3 regions of the Arthrobacter sp. CP30 genome follow, and region 1 is predicted to be linked to each of the others. Evidence: riboswitches for the same ligand, from Rfam matches in the RefSeq annotation. Region 1 holds a riboswitch; each other region holds the start of a gene.
What was found. Region 1 has a riboswitch for cyclic di-GMP ahead of ACTIMO_RS01275 (glycoside hydrolase family 26 protein). Riboswitches for the same ligand answer to the same signal wherever they lie in the genome.
Positions count from the first base shown of each region.

Region 2: linked by a shared signal. The riboswitch ahead of ACTIMO_RS00635 (response regulator transcription factor) and the one ahead of ACTIMO_RS01275 (glycoside hydrolase family 26 protein) in region 1 are both predicted to bind cyclic di-GMP.
Region 3: linked by a shared signal. The riboswitch ahead of ACTIMO_RS07185 (hypothetical protein) and the one ahead of ACTIMO_RS01275 (glycoside hydrolase family 26 protein) in region 1 are both predicted to bind cyclic di-GMP.

Region 1 covers NZ_JBQEMM010000001.1:268,828-273,230, reverse strand. Annotated here, with positions in the region: gene ACTIMO_RS01285 (hypothetical protein) at 44-268, shown strand; gene ACTIMO_RS01280 (DNA-formamidopyrimidine glycosylase family protein) at 327-1,124, shown strand; gene ACTIMO_RS01275 (glycoside hydrolase family 26 protein) at 1,166-2,404, opposite strand; cyclic di-GMP riboswitch class I at 2,422-2,496, opposite strand; gene ACTIMO_RS01270 (peroxiredoxin-like family protein) at 2,744-3,415, shown strand; gene ACTIMO_RS01265 (ROK family protein) at 3,516-4,403, opposite strand, start outside.
Region 2 covers NZ_JBQEMM010000001.1:142,653-147,055, reverse strand. Annotated here, with positions in the region: gene ACTIMO_RS00645 (MMPL family transporter) at 1-948, shown strand, start outside; gene ACTIMO_RS00640 (hypothetical protein) at 1,272-1,604, shown strand; gene ACTIMO_RS00635 (response regulator transcription factor) at 1,668-2,492, opposite strand; cyclic di-GMP riboswitch class I at 2,614-2,688, opposite strand; gene ACTIMO_RS00630 (LysR family transcriptional regulator ArgP) at 2,760-3,662, opposite strand; gene ACTIMO_RS00625 (LysE/ArgO family amino acid transporter) at 3,731-4,336, shown strand; gene ACTIMO_RS00620 (DUF368 domain-containing protein) at 4,349-4,403, opposite strand, start outside.
Region 3 covers NZ_JBQEMM010000004.1:71,450-75,852, reverse strand. Annotated here, with positions in the region: gene ACTIMO_RS07190 (NADPH-dependent F420 reductase) at 1-535, shown strand, start outside; gene ACTIMO_RS07185 (hypothetical protein) at 586-1,893, opposite strand; cyclic di-GMP riboswitch class I at 1,909-1,983, opposite strand; gene ACTIMO_RS07180 (glycosyltransferase) at 2,258-4,330, shown strand; gene opgC (OpgC domain-containing protein) at 4,327-4,403, shown strand, end outside.

The DNA.
Region 1 (4,403 bases):
CCCGCTTCTGGACCACGCATGCCGGGAAGCCCGGCAAAGGTCGATGATATCGGTCGCCCGGCGAGAACGGAAGCCATCCGGCGGGGGATCGACGACGTGTGGACGGGAGCGAGCGGGGAGTCCGCCCGGCGTTCTCGACGCGGACGACGACGCGGACGACGACGCGGACGATGTCGTGGACGACGACGCGGACGACGACGCGGACGACGACGCGGACGACCGGACGGCGGCTGGGCCGCACGCGTGTCGGTGGCGGGCGGTACCGTAGCCCGGATCCATCCGCGCCCACCGCGCACAGCCCCGACGAGCAACGGCAGGGAGGCTCCATGCCCGAGGGAGACAGCGTCTTCCGGCTCGCCGCGAGGCTGCGCAGGTCCCTCGACGGCCGCACGCTCGAGCGCGGCGACCTGCGCGTACCGGCGCATGCCACCGACTCGCTGGACGGCATGCGGCTGATGGAGCACACCACCCACGGCAAGCACCTGCTGACCCGCTTCGACGGCGGCGTGACGCTCCACACCCACCTGCGCATGCAGGGCTCGTGGACGGTGACGGCGCCGGGCAGGTCGCTTCCCCGCGCGCTCCTGCCCGACGCCCGCGTCATCCTGGCGGTGAGGGACGGGCCGACGGCCTACGGCCTGGCCCTGCCCGTCGTCGGCCTCGTGGCCACGCGCGCTGAACACGACGTCGTCGGGCATCTCGGGCCGGACCCGCTCCGTCCGGACTGGTCGGTCGAGGAGGCGGTGCGGAGGTTGCGACGCGACCCGGGCGAGCGGGTGGCGGCAGCCCTGCTCGACCAGCGCAACGTGGCGGGCTTCGGCAACCTGTGGGCCAACGAGCTCTGCTTCCTGCGCGGCGTGCACCCCGACACGGTGATGGCCGACGTCGACGTCCCGGCCCTCGTGGCGTTGGGCGCACGGTGCCTGCGCTTCTCGGCGACCCAGCCCGGCGCCCACCAGGTCACCACCGGCAGGACGCGGAAGGGGGAGCAGCACTGGGTCGCGGGACGAGCCGGGAAGCCGTGCCTGCGCTGCGGCACCACCATCCGTGTGCGGGCGGAGGTGCCCGGTGATCCGGGCCGTCGCCGGACCTGGTGGTGCCCGCGGTGTCAGCCCCTTCGCTGACGCGCGATGTGGGGGCCCGCGCCGTGAAGGAGGAGAGGTCCTCAGCGCCTCGCGTCCAGGGCGGCAGCAAAGGCGTCGACCGACGCCGTGGAGCTGTCGATCCGCCAGTCCGCCTCCTTGGCGATGTGGAACCAGACCAGGCCGACCACGTCCGGCTGCGCGGAGAGGTATCCGAAGAGGTCCGTGATCCAGCGGGCCTTGGAGCCGCCGAGTTCGGAGGAGGACGTCTCGGCGATCACGATGGGCGTGCCGGGTGCGAGGCGCCGGAGCTGCGCGAGGCCGTCCCCGAACAGCGCCGCAGGATCCTGCCAGCCGCTCCAGGACTGCGACGTACCCCAGTTGTAGCCGTCGAGGGCGACGACGTCGGCATAGCCCTGCCCCGGGTACAGGCCGTCCAGCGGGATGGAGCCCCAGTAGGGCACGTTCGGGTTCCAGACCCAGCTGACATTCGTGGCTCCGGTGGACCGGACGACGTCGTGCACGTGGCGGTAGGCGGCCACGTAGTCTCCCGCACCGTTCCCGTTGACGCCCTCGGACCACGGGTACCAGTCGCCGTTCATCTCGTGCCCGAACCGCAGGTAGACGGGTCGGCCCCACTGACCGAGGGCGCTGCCCCACTCACGCAGGTAGGCGTCGAAGTCGCCCGCGGCGATGCGGTCGAGCGAGTAGGCGGGCTGCTCGGTGCCGCCGCCCCAGGTCCACGGCTCCCATGTCAGCAGCGTCTCGGCACCCCGCGCCCTGACGGCCTCCAGCTCCGCGATGGGCGCGGGCTGGTTGAAGTCCTTGTAGGAGAGGACGATCGACGGAGCCTCGCCCGCCAGGGCTGCCACCTCGTCGAGCTCGCCCCCTGCGGCGGGACCGCCACCGGTGCCGACGCCGAAGCGGATGCCCTTGGAGGAGTCGGTCCCGGGCGCCGCCGCGAGGACCGTGTACCCGGTGGAGGCAGCGGCGCTGCCGACCGCTGCGCTGATGGTCACCGTCCCCGAACCGCCGGGCACGATCGACACCTGGAGGGTGCCGGTCGACGTCGTCGTGACCGCGACGCGGCTGGTGCCCGCGACGACGGTCCCCTTCGTGCGCTTGGGGAAGCCAGCACCCGTCACGGTGACGCCTGCGCCGGCTGTCCCGGCGGAGCTGCTCAGCGTGATCGTCGCCGCGGCGCCGGCCGGAGGAGGCGTGAGACCCACCATCAGCACGGCCACCGCAGTGAGGAGCAGCAGGATCCGGGCGGCGGCGGGGAGCGTGCCGGGCGGGAGGGGCTGGGCGGGGACGATGCTCATGCGGGGTACCTCGCTGGTTCGGTAGCCCGGCTGACCGCGTGGGTCCCGTGGCTTTGCGTCCCCGGCTCGCACCGGGTTTGCCTTTGTCGCCCGGCGGCCACCCGCCGGTCGTCCGTCCTCGTGGACTGCTTCCATTCTCCCGCGCCCTACACGCCCCGGGGTGCGATTACCCCGAATTCTGCCGAAGGATTGGTGCAGGTCCGGCGCAGCGACTCCTCCGGTGCCCAGCACCTGCACCGCGCGGGGAAGCCCGGCACTGCTGTGCTTTTGGTGTGTCCTGGCCCACAATGGTCCTGTCGCGGTTGGAGGCACCCGCGACGGGTTGTGCTGGAGGGAACCATGAAGCAGATACCGGCGTTCACGCGCACCATTGCGTCTCAGGTGGACGGCTACAGGCCGGAATTCGAGGCACGGGTGGGGCCGGAACTCGCCGCGGTCTTCGCCCGCGAGCAGGAGGACCTCCGCCGCGCGGGACTGCCGGAGGGTATCGCCCGCGTCGGTGACCGGCTCCCGGATGCGGTCCTGCACGACGCCGCCGGCCGGACCGTGAGCCTGTCCACGGTGCTCGATGCCGCCGCCGCGATCATCGTCTTCTACCGCGGGTCCTGGTGTCCGTACTGCAGTATCGCGCTCAAGACCTACCAGCGGGAGCTCCGCCCCGTGGTCGAGGCCTTCGGGACCAGGCTGATCGCGGTCAGCCCGCAGGCGCCGGATGTGGCCGCGCGGGGAGGGCGACAGGCCGGACTGCACTTCGAGCTGTACTCCGACGAGGGCAATGCGCTCGCGGCGCACCTCGGCATCGTGACGACTCCCAGCCCGGAGTCGCTGCGGGCCCGGGAGGCCCTCGGCATCGACGTGGCGGGGAGCAACATGGACAGCACTGCCGCCATCCCGTTCCCCACGGTGGTCGTGGCCGATGCGACCGGCACCATCCGGCTGATCGACGTGCGGGTGGACTACACCACGCGGACGGAGACCTACGAGATCATCGACGCCCTCGTGGCGCTGTAGGTCCCCGCCGGCGGCCCGTCCTACCGAGGCTGCCACCAGGGCCGATGCCGGTGCCTCTCCGGCCGGTCGGTCGGGCCGGGTCGAGCGAGGGTCCGCCCGGTCAGGCGAAGGAGACGGAGCGGAGGGACCGGGGTGACATGCGGTCCTGCAGGACGAGGGTCGCCGCGCCGAGTGCCGCGGCGTCGTTGCCGTTGACCGACAGGCGCACCTCGACCGGATGGATGGCGCGCGCCATCGCCCGCCGGGAGAGCAGCCCGCTGATGATGTCCACATAGAAGGCGCCGGCCGTCGAGAACGCGCTCCCGGCGAGGACGATGAGCTGGAGATCGAGGAGGTTGACCATGGAGATCACGGCACTCGCCACGTACTCGGCAGAGTTCCGGATGAGCTGCAGGGCCACGGCGTCCCCGTCCGCCGCGGCGGTGCCGAGTGCGGCGAAGTCCTCGGAGATGACGCCTGTCAGGGGGATGCCCAGCTCGCCGCGCGCTGCCGCTTCTGCAGCCTGTGCGACGACGACGCGCGGACTCGCGTACAGCTCCAGGCACCCGATGTTGCCGCAGGGGCAGGGCAGTCCGCGGGCGTCGACGGTGACGTGGCCGATCTCGCCGACGTTCGAGCTGACGCCCTGGTAGATGGTGCCGTCCATGACGATGCCCGAGCCGATACCGGAGCCCATGTAGACCGAGGCGTAGTTGGCATAGCCCTCGGTGGCTCCGAGCCAGTACTCGCCGATGGCGGCGGCGGTGGCATCGTTGTCGAATTCGCAGTGGAAGCCGGTGGTGGAGGTGAGGGCGCGCCGGATGGGGAAGTCGCTCCACGTCTCGAGCGAGGGCGCGTTCCGGACCGTGCCCGCTGCCCGGTCGAGCGGCCCCGGTGTGGCGATGCCCATGCCGACGATGCTCGTCCGGTCGACACCGGACTCGAGGATGAGGGCGTCGATGTCGCGGGTCATCCTGCTGACCACGGTCAGGGGCGAGGTTCCGCCCGG
Region 2 (4,403 bases), 130 kb from region 1:
GGAGCCCTCGGGCTCACCCAGCTGCAGGCCAGCGGTGTACCGCAGTCCGCACTGATCCTGGCGCCCTCCAACGCCGTGGACGGCCAGGAGGCGCTCGGCCGTCACTTCGATGCGGGCTCCGGCAGCCCCGTCTACGTCGTGGCACCGGAGGGGGATCAGGACGCTGCGCTCGACACCGTGAGTGCCCAGGAGGGCATCGCCGACGCGAGCCTTACGGCCGATCCGAGCGGTGCCGCGGTCGTCGAGGACGGCCGGGTGCTCATCAGCGGCACGCTCGAGTATCAGGCGGACTCGGACCGGGCGGAGGACGTGGTGCGGGACCTGCGGACCGCGCTCGACGACGCCAGCCCGGATGCGCTCGTCGGCGGCGTGACCGCGGTGGCCATCGACACGAATGACACCGCGCTGGCCGACCTCGTGAAGATCATCCCGATCGTCCTGCTCGTCATCCTCGTGGTCCTCGTCATCCTGCTGCGCTCGGTGCTGGCGCCCGTGCTGCTCGTGGCCAGTGTGGCGCTCTCCAATGCGACGGCGCTCGGCGTCTCCGCACTCGTGTTCAACAACGTGTTCGGCTTCGAGGGCGCGGACGCCTCGGTGCCGCTCTTCGCCTTCGTGTTCCTCGTGGCGCTCGGCGTGGACTACAACATCTTCCTGATGACCCGCGTCAGGGAGGAGTCGCTGCGCATCGGGACACGGCCGGGGATCCTCCGCGGCCTCGGGGTCACGGGCGGCGTCATCACGTCGGCGGGCGTCGTCCTCGCGGCGACCTTCGCGGCACTGGGGGTCATCCCGATCCTGTTCCTCGCGCAGATCGCCTTCGTCGTGGCGTTCGGCGTCCTGCTGGACACCGTGCTGGTGCGCTCGCTGCTCATCCCTGCCCTCGCCTACGACATCGGGCCGGCGATCTGGTGGCCGTCCAAGCTCGGGAAGACCCCCTCGCCGCGCTAGCGGTCCCCGCCCGTGGAGGGGCCGTCCGGATGAGCTCCGACGGTCCTTCCGCGTCGCCGGGTGCACCTGCCCTGCGGCCCTGCGGCCCTGCGGCCCTGCGCCCACCGCCCCGGGCCTTCCGCAAGCTTTGCGCAAGAACCGGATGGTTCCGCATCCTCGCAACCCGCTGTCGCTACCCTTGGACTGTGCCCATCCATTCGACTCCGTCAGGTCCTGGTCAGCACCAGGACAGCGGGACGGCACCCCCCAGGAGTGAAGCCGTCCCGGCTACGGGCGCGCCGGGCAAGGCTGCCCCGCTGCTGGTGCCGGCGGTCCTGGAGGACATGAGGAGCGATTTCGACGATCCCGCCGTCGTCAACCGGTTCGCCCACGACTTCTGCTCGACGCTCGGGGGGAAGATCGACCGGCTGGACGTCCGGTTGCGGGGCGGCGATGCCATGGGCGCAGCGGACGCGGTGCTCAGCGTCACGACGTCGTCGGCCATGGTGGGGGCCGTGCGCCTCACGCAGGCCGCGCTCCGGATGCAGCGCCTGATCGCGGCGGACGACCTCGACGAGGCCTTGCACTCCCTCCCACTCCTCCGGGCGTGCGCTGCGGACACCGTGGCGGCGCTCGGCCGGTCCTACCCGGTTGGGAGCGCGGGCGCTGCGCCCTAGACCGGCTTGGTGCGGTGCCGACCCGCGGGGACGCTGTCCGGTCCCACGCGGGGGAGCCGACGGCTACCGGGAGGTCGAGCTCCTCGGCATGATCCTGAAGCCGACGCCGCGCACCGTGGTGATGAGATCCGGGTCCCCCGAGGTCCGGGCCAGTTTCTGCCGCAGGTTCGCGATGTGCACCTCGATGGCGCGCTCGTCCGTGCGGCTGACGAAGTTGTAGCCCCGGTACTCCCTGCCGCGCGATACGCGCACCAGCTCTTCCTTGGTGCGCACCGCACCGTTGCTGCGGAGCAGTTCGTGCAGGAGGTTGAACTCGGTCTTGGTGAGCGGGAGTTCGACGCCTGAGCAGGTCGCGGTGCGGGCCTCGCCGTCCAGCACCAGGTTGCCGTTGCGGAGGAGGTCCGCCGCATCGGGCGCGGGCCCGGTGGTGGCCGCCGGGGCAGGCGCGGTGCCACCGGACAGTCCGGGGGTGACGGTCGCGGGGGGAGCCACCGGCTGGCCGATGCGGGGCCGGCGCAGCATCGCGTCGATCCGCGCCCTCAGTTCCCGCGGGCGGAAGGGCTTCAGGACGTAGTCGTCCGCGCCGGCCTGCAGAGCGGTCAGCACGTCCATCTCGTCCGTGCGGCCACTCAGGACGATCACGTAGCAGTCCGACGTCGTGCGGATGCGGCGCAGCACCTCGTAGCCGTCGATGTCGGGGAGGCCGATGTCGAGCGTCACGACCGCCGGATGTTCCTGCCGCACGGCATCCACTCCCTCGCGGCCCGTCGCGGCACCGCATGCCGCGAAGCCGCCCTGCTCGAGGACGGCGCACAGCAGGTTGCGGATGTCGAGGTCGTCCTCGATCACGACCGCTGCGCGGCGGTCACCGGCAGCGACGCTATTCATGGGCTGCGACCTTCGGCTCGGTCGCCAGCAGCGCCGCTTCGGACGGATGCTCCGCCTGCCGGGCGGACGGGAGTTCGGAAGTGACGGCGGGTGTCCGTGCCATGGTGCGAGACCTGTTCTCTTCGGCGGCCCGGCTGACCGCGTGGGTCCCGTGGCTTTGCGTCCCCGGCTCGCACCGGGTTTGCCTTTGTCGACGGGCGGCTGCCCGCTCCATGATTTTAGCAACCCGCACCGACGCCGTGGGATCGCTCCCTCCATCACACTCCGTCACTGCTCCGTCCGCCCCGTCCCGGGCTGCCGGAGCAGTGCCGCGCCGCGTCGGACGGCCGACCCGACGGCCGTGAGCGCCGTCGAGCCGTGGCGCCACTGCTGCCAGTGCAGAGGGACGTCCAGGTGCCCGTCGTCGTCGAACGGGAGGAGGTCCCCGCGATCCCTGTGCAGCTCCAGCTCCGAGACCAGGCCCCAGCCCATGCCGAGGCGGATGGCCTCCGCGAACTCCTCGGCTGCGGGGACGTGGTGCCGTGGTGCGTCCCGGGCACTCCGGGTACGTGGGCGGAGATAGGCGTCCTGCAGGTCGTCCTTCCGGTCGAAGACGATGAGGGGGGCTTTCCCCAGTGCCTCCGGCGTCGCGCCGTCCGGGAACCAGGCCCTGCGGAAGCTGCGCGTGCTCACCGGGAGGTAGCGCATGATGCCGAGCGGGTGGGAGGAGCAGCCCTGGACCGGCGCCGCGACCGACGTGATCGCCGCCGCGGCCGCGCCGCTGCGCAGGAAGTCGAGCGAGTGGTCCTGGTCCTCCCGGAGCATCTCGATCTGGAGCGTCTCCGCGATCGGGGCGAGGGCCGGCAGCACCCAGGTGTGGAGGGAATCGCCGTTGACCACGATCGTGATGCGCTGCCGGCTCCGCTGGTCCTCCGCGGCGAGCTCGTCCGAGAGGTCGGCGGTGAGCAGTTCGAGCTGCCGCGCGAATCGCACGATCGCCTGCCCGGCGTCGGTGGCCCGGAGCGGCCGGGCCCGCGTGATGACGGGGCGTCCGACGGCGACCTCCAGGGCACGGATCCGCTGGCTCACCGCCGACGGGGTGATGGAGAGCGTGGCGGCAGCAGCCTCGAAGCTGCCTCCGCCCACGATCGCGGCGAGCGCCTGCGCCTGTGCAGGGTCGACATGTTTCATGAGCACTTCTTACCATGCTGAAGAAGCTTTAGCTGGTCTTACCCGCTGTGCACTCCTAGGTTGATCAGGTGATCACCACCGCCGCCACCGGCTTCGCTGCCGGCCTGACCCTCATCGTCGCCATCGGGTCGCAGAACGCCTTCGTGCTGCGCCAGGGCCTCCGACGCTCCCACGTGGTCCTCGTCGTTGCGGTCTGTGCCCTGTCGGATCTCCTGTTGATCGGGCTCGGCGTCGGCGGCCTCGGCGCCCTGATCGAGGGGGCGCCGGTGCTGCTGGAGGTGATCCGCTGGGCGGGCGCGGCCTTCCTCACGGGCTATGCCGTCCTTACCGCACGCAGGGCAGTCCGGGGCGGGACCCTCGACACTGCCGGGGGTGCCGCGACGACGTCCTGGCGCGCAGCGCTCGGCACCTGCCTCGCCCTGACCTGGCTCAATCCCCATGTGTACCTCGACACCGTGTTGCTGCTCGGCTCCCTGGCGGGGACGCACGGCCCCACCGGCAGGTGGTGGTTCGCGGCCGGCGCGGGCCTGGGCAGCATCGTCTGGTTCACCGCCCTCGGCGCGGGAGCACGCTTCCTCGCCCCGCTGTTCGCGCGCCCGGTGGCATGGCGCGTCCTCGACGCGCTGATCGCCGTCGTCATGCTGGTCCTCGCCGTGCTCCTCGTGGTCCGGTAGGACGGCGGACAGTCAGGCAGGCCGTCGTCGCGGTACGCGACGCGCCTGGGTCCGCCGGTCCCACAGC
Region 3 (4,403 bases), on a different contig from region 1:
TCAGGACCTCGTCGCGGACCTTGGTGACGGAGCCCGCGCCGGCACCGCGGAGGACGCGGCGACGCAGGGCGACGTCGTCGTCGTCACCATCCCGCTGAAGGACATCGGCGCGGTTCCCGTGCAGCCACTCGCCGGCAAGCTGGTCATCGACACGTGCAACTACTACCCCGAGCGCGACGGCCACATCGCCGAGCTCGACGACGAGAGCACGACGACGAGCGAGCTGGTGCAGCGCCACCTACCCGGTTCCTCCGTGGTGAAGGTCTTCAACAACATCCACTTCGCGCAGCTGACGACGGACGGGACGCCCGCGGGGACCCCGGACCGCCGCGCCCTGCCGATCGCCGGGGACGATTCCGACGCGAAGCAGGCCGTCACCGAGCTGCTCGACGAGTTCGGCTTCGACACCGTCGATGCCGGACCGCTCACCGAGGGCTGGCGCTTCCAGCGGGACACGGCCGCCTACGGGCCCCAGCTCTCCGCGGACGCCATGCGCGAAGCACTCGGGCAGGCCCGGCGCTACGCCGACATGTAGCTCCGGTGCCCGACCGTCAGCCGTCGCCGACCGCCTGGTTGGCCGTGGCGTCAGCGCCCGCCGAGGACGATCGGTGAGCAGCGGGACGCGTCACAGATCTGGTACCGCGCGGAGGGTGCCTTCGACGAGGTCGCCACCCGGCCCGAGTTCACGACCGGGCGGCGGCTCCCGTCCGCCACCAGGGTGACTGTGGACCCCTGAGCCCGGGACCACGTCAGCGTCGTCGCGTACAGGCGGTGCGCCGTGGTGTTCCTGGCCGAGAGCGTGATGGCCTTGGGCTGGACGGTCGGCTTCGGCTTCGGCAACGGCTTCGTCGGGGTCTGCGACGGGGCCGGCTTCGTCGGAGCAGGTGTCGGGCTCGCGGACGGCGACGGCTTAGTCGGTGTGGCTGTCGGGCTCGCGGACGGCGACGGGGCCGGCTTAGTCGGTGTGGCTGTCGGGCTCGCGGACGGCGACGGGGCCGGCTTCGTCGGGGTCGCCGACGGGCTTGCGGACGGCGACGGCGCAGGAGCGGTCGGCGACGGGGTGGGAGCCGTCACCTGCGCCGGCGTGAACGAGAAGTCCCTCACCACTACCTTTTCCGGTTTCACTGCCGCGGGATCCCCTCCCCCGCCGTCGGTCACCCAGAGGTTGAAGTGGATGGTCTCCCGGGCCGGCTCGGGGACGTTCGGGCCCTGCATCACGGTGCGCTTGAGCAGGGGGCCGCCGTAGCCCTCCCCCGCGAAGGTCTCGAACGTCAGCCTGTCCGGCTCCCACACCATGCGGTGCGTGAGGATCGGGTGGTCCGTGACGCCGAAGATCGCCGTGTCGTTGCCGACCCCGGGTCCCTTGCTCGCGTCGAACCAGTAGCCGTGCCCCTGCGTGATGGGCCACACCTGGCCGTAGTTGCTGCCACCGCCCCATGAACTGGCCTCGCAGAGGTCCATCTCGTTGTAGCCCGGGGCGACGGCGGGGTCGTAGGTGAACAGGCATCCCCACACCACCTCCTTCTGGAGCGTGGTGAGGTCCTTCTCGATGGTGGTGCTGTAGGTGCCGTAGCCGAAGCCGTGGCGGGTCGTGTTGAACTCGGCCCCGATGGTGGCCGCGCCGGTCGGATTAGAGAGCGTCATGGTCACGTGGCCGTCGGCGTCAGGGCTGCTGACGTTGGCGGGGTCGAACTGCTTGTTGTAGTTCGGTGCGCCGCTCCACCAGCGCTTCTCCCAGTTGAGGCCCTTCCAGGCGAAATCACCCACGGGACCGGGAACGGCCGCCATCGGGGTCGTGTCCGCGGCGACGACCGGCGTGGGCACGGAGACGGCGAGCAGGAGGGCCGCGAGGACCCCGCTCAGAGCGGGACGGAGTGCTGGACGACAAAGCATGCACAGGCCTTCTGGTTCGGTAGCCCGGCTGACCCCTGGGGCCCCGTGGCTTTGCGTCTCCGGCTCGCACCGGGTTTGCCCTTCTCACCGGGCGGCTGCCCCGGCGGTGCCGACGCTCGCGCTGCCGACCGTTCAATCCTCCCGCACCGGCATGCGGCCGGACCCACGCGCCGGCGCAGATTGTGCCCAGCATTGCCGCAAGTCCATGCCCGACGTGGCAGCAGGAGCACGCTCGGGTACCTTTGGTGCATGCTGCACGGTCCCTCGTGGCCCGGTGAGCGTCTCAGTGCGGCCGGCCCGGCGCACACAAGTCACCGAAGCGACGCGCCTCCGCGCGTGCGCAGCAGATGGAGAGCACAGAAGCATGGGCAACACTCCGACGACCGGGCTGTCCGCGCGCACCCGGCGCCGCGCGGCGAGCGACGACCTCCCGAAGGGCAGGACGCTCCTCGTCCGGGCGATCGTGCTGGTCACCGCGGTGCTCGGCATCAACTACATCGCGTGGCGGTGGCTCTTCTCCATCAACTGGGACGCCTGGTGGATCGCCATCCCGCTGATCCTCGCGGAGACCTACTCGCTGATCGACTCCCTGCTGTTCGGCTTCACGGTGTGGAGGCTGAAGAAGCGCACGCCGCCTGAGGCACCCGAGGGCCTCACCGTCGACGTCTTCATCACCACCTACAACGAGCCGCTGGACCTCGTCCTCACCACGGCGCGCGCCGCCAAGGCCATCCGCTACCCGCACCGGACGTGGATCCTCGACGACGGCAACCGCGCCGAGGTGCGCGCAGCAGCCGAGGCGGAGGGCATCGGCTGGATCACGCGCTCCGCCGACTGGAAGGACATGCCGCGCCACGCGAAGGCCGGCAACCTCAACAACGCCCTGATGTCCACGGACGGGGAATTCCTCGTGATCCTGGACGCCGACCAGATCCCGGATCCGCTCATCCTCGACAGGACGCTCGGCTACTTCACCAACGAGAAGATGGCCCTGGTCCAGACGCCGCAGGTCTTCGTCAACGTCCCGGACTCCGATCCCCTGGGCAGCCAGGCCCCCCTGTTCTATGGACCCATCCAGCAGGGCAAGGACGGCTGGAACGCGGCGTTCTTCTGCGGGTCCAACGCGATCATCCGCCGCGAGGCCCTCATGCAGCTCGGCGTCACGCGGTACGTGACGGAGATCGAACTGGCCCTCCACAAGGCGCTGAAGACCTCGGACAAGGTCATCGCCAAGGCCAAGAAAGGCCTGGGCCCCGACTCCGAGCGGGTCGAGGAAGCCCTCGACCTCGTGGCGAAGGACATCCGGCGCGTGCGCCGGCGCCTCGGGAAGGGCCACGGCATCTCCGAGGTCACCTACGAGTTCCAGCAGCGCATGCAGGCCGTGACCCGCGGGCTCGTCGCCGCGGACATCGCCGCCTTCCACGAGGACCTCGCCTCCCTCGCGGACCTCGACATCATCGGGCTGGAGGAGGGACTGCAGGACGCCTCCATCAGCACGCCCGGGCTCGCCGTCGTCGACGACGCCGCGCTCGACCAGCTGGCCCAGCGCTCCTGGTCGCCCCTCGCCGCGATCGACGCCGTCCGGGTGCTCATCGAGTCGGTCAACGCGGACCGCGGCGGCGAGGCGCAGGCCGTGATGCCCATGGCCACCATCTCCGTCACGGAGGACATGGCCACGTGCATGCGCCTGCACTCCCTCAAGTGGGAGACGGCCTACCACCACGAGAAACTCGCCGACGGACTGGCGCCCGAGGACCTGAACTCCATGCTCACCCAGCGCCTGCGCTGGGCGCAGGGCACCATCCAGGTACTGTTCCGCGAGAACCCCTTCGCGCAGAAGGGCCTCACGATCGCCCAGAAACTGATGTACGGGGCGACCATGTGGAGCTACCTCTCGGGCTTCGCCGCGATCATCTACATCGCCGCGCCGATCATCTACCTGATCTTCGGCATCCTCCCCGTCAGCTCCATCAGCACGGAGTTCTTCATCCGCCTGATCCCGTTCCTGCTGGTCAACCAGCTGCTGTTCGCCGTCGTCGGGAAGGGCGTGAAGACGTGGCGCGGGCAGCAGTACTCGCTCGCCCTGTTCCCCATCTGGATCCGGTCCATCACCTCGGCGTTCGGCAACGTGTACCTCGGCCGGAGCCTGGACTTCGCCGTCACGCCGAAGACCCTGCAGCAGGACCACCAGCTCCGCTGGGACCTCGTGAGACCCCAGCTGTGGGCGATGGGCCTGCTGGTCGCCGCCGTGATCATCGGCGTCGTCCGCATGCTCGTGGGACAGGCCGACATCCTCGGCACCTCGGTGAACATCGTCTGGGTCGTCTTCGACCTGGTGATCTTCAGCGTCATCATCGAGGCCGTCCGCTACCGCGGATACGAGCACTACCAGGCGGACATCGCGGAGGCGAAGGCCCGGCAGGACGCGAAGGCGTGAGCGCGACGGTGACCACGGCGACAGCCGCCGGCCTGCGGGCCCTGGTCCTCCTCCTGGTCCTGGTGACCGGGAT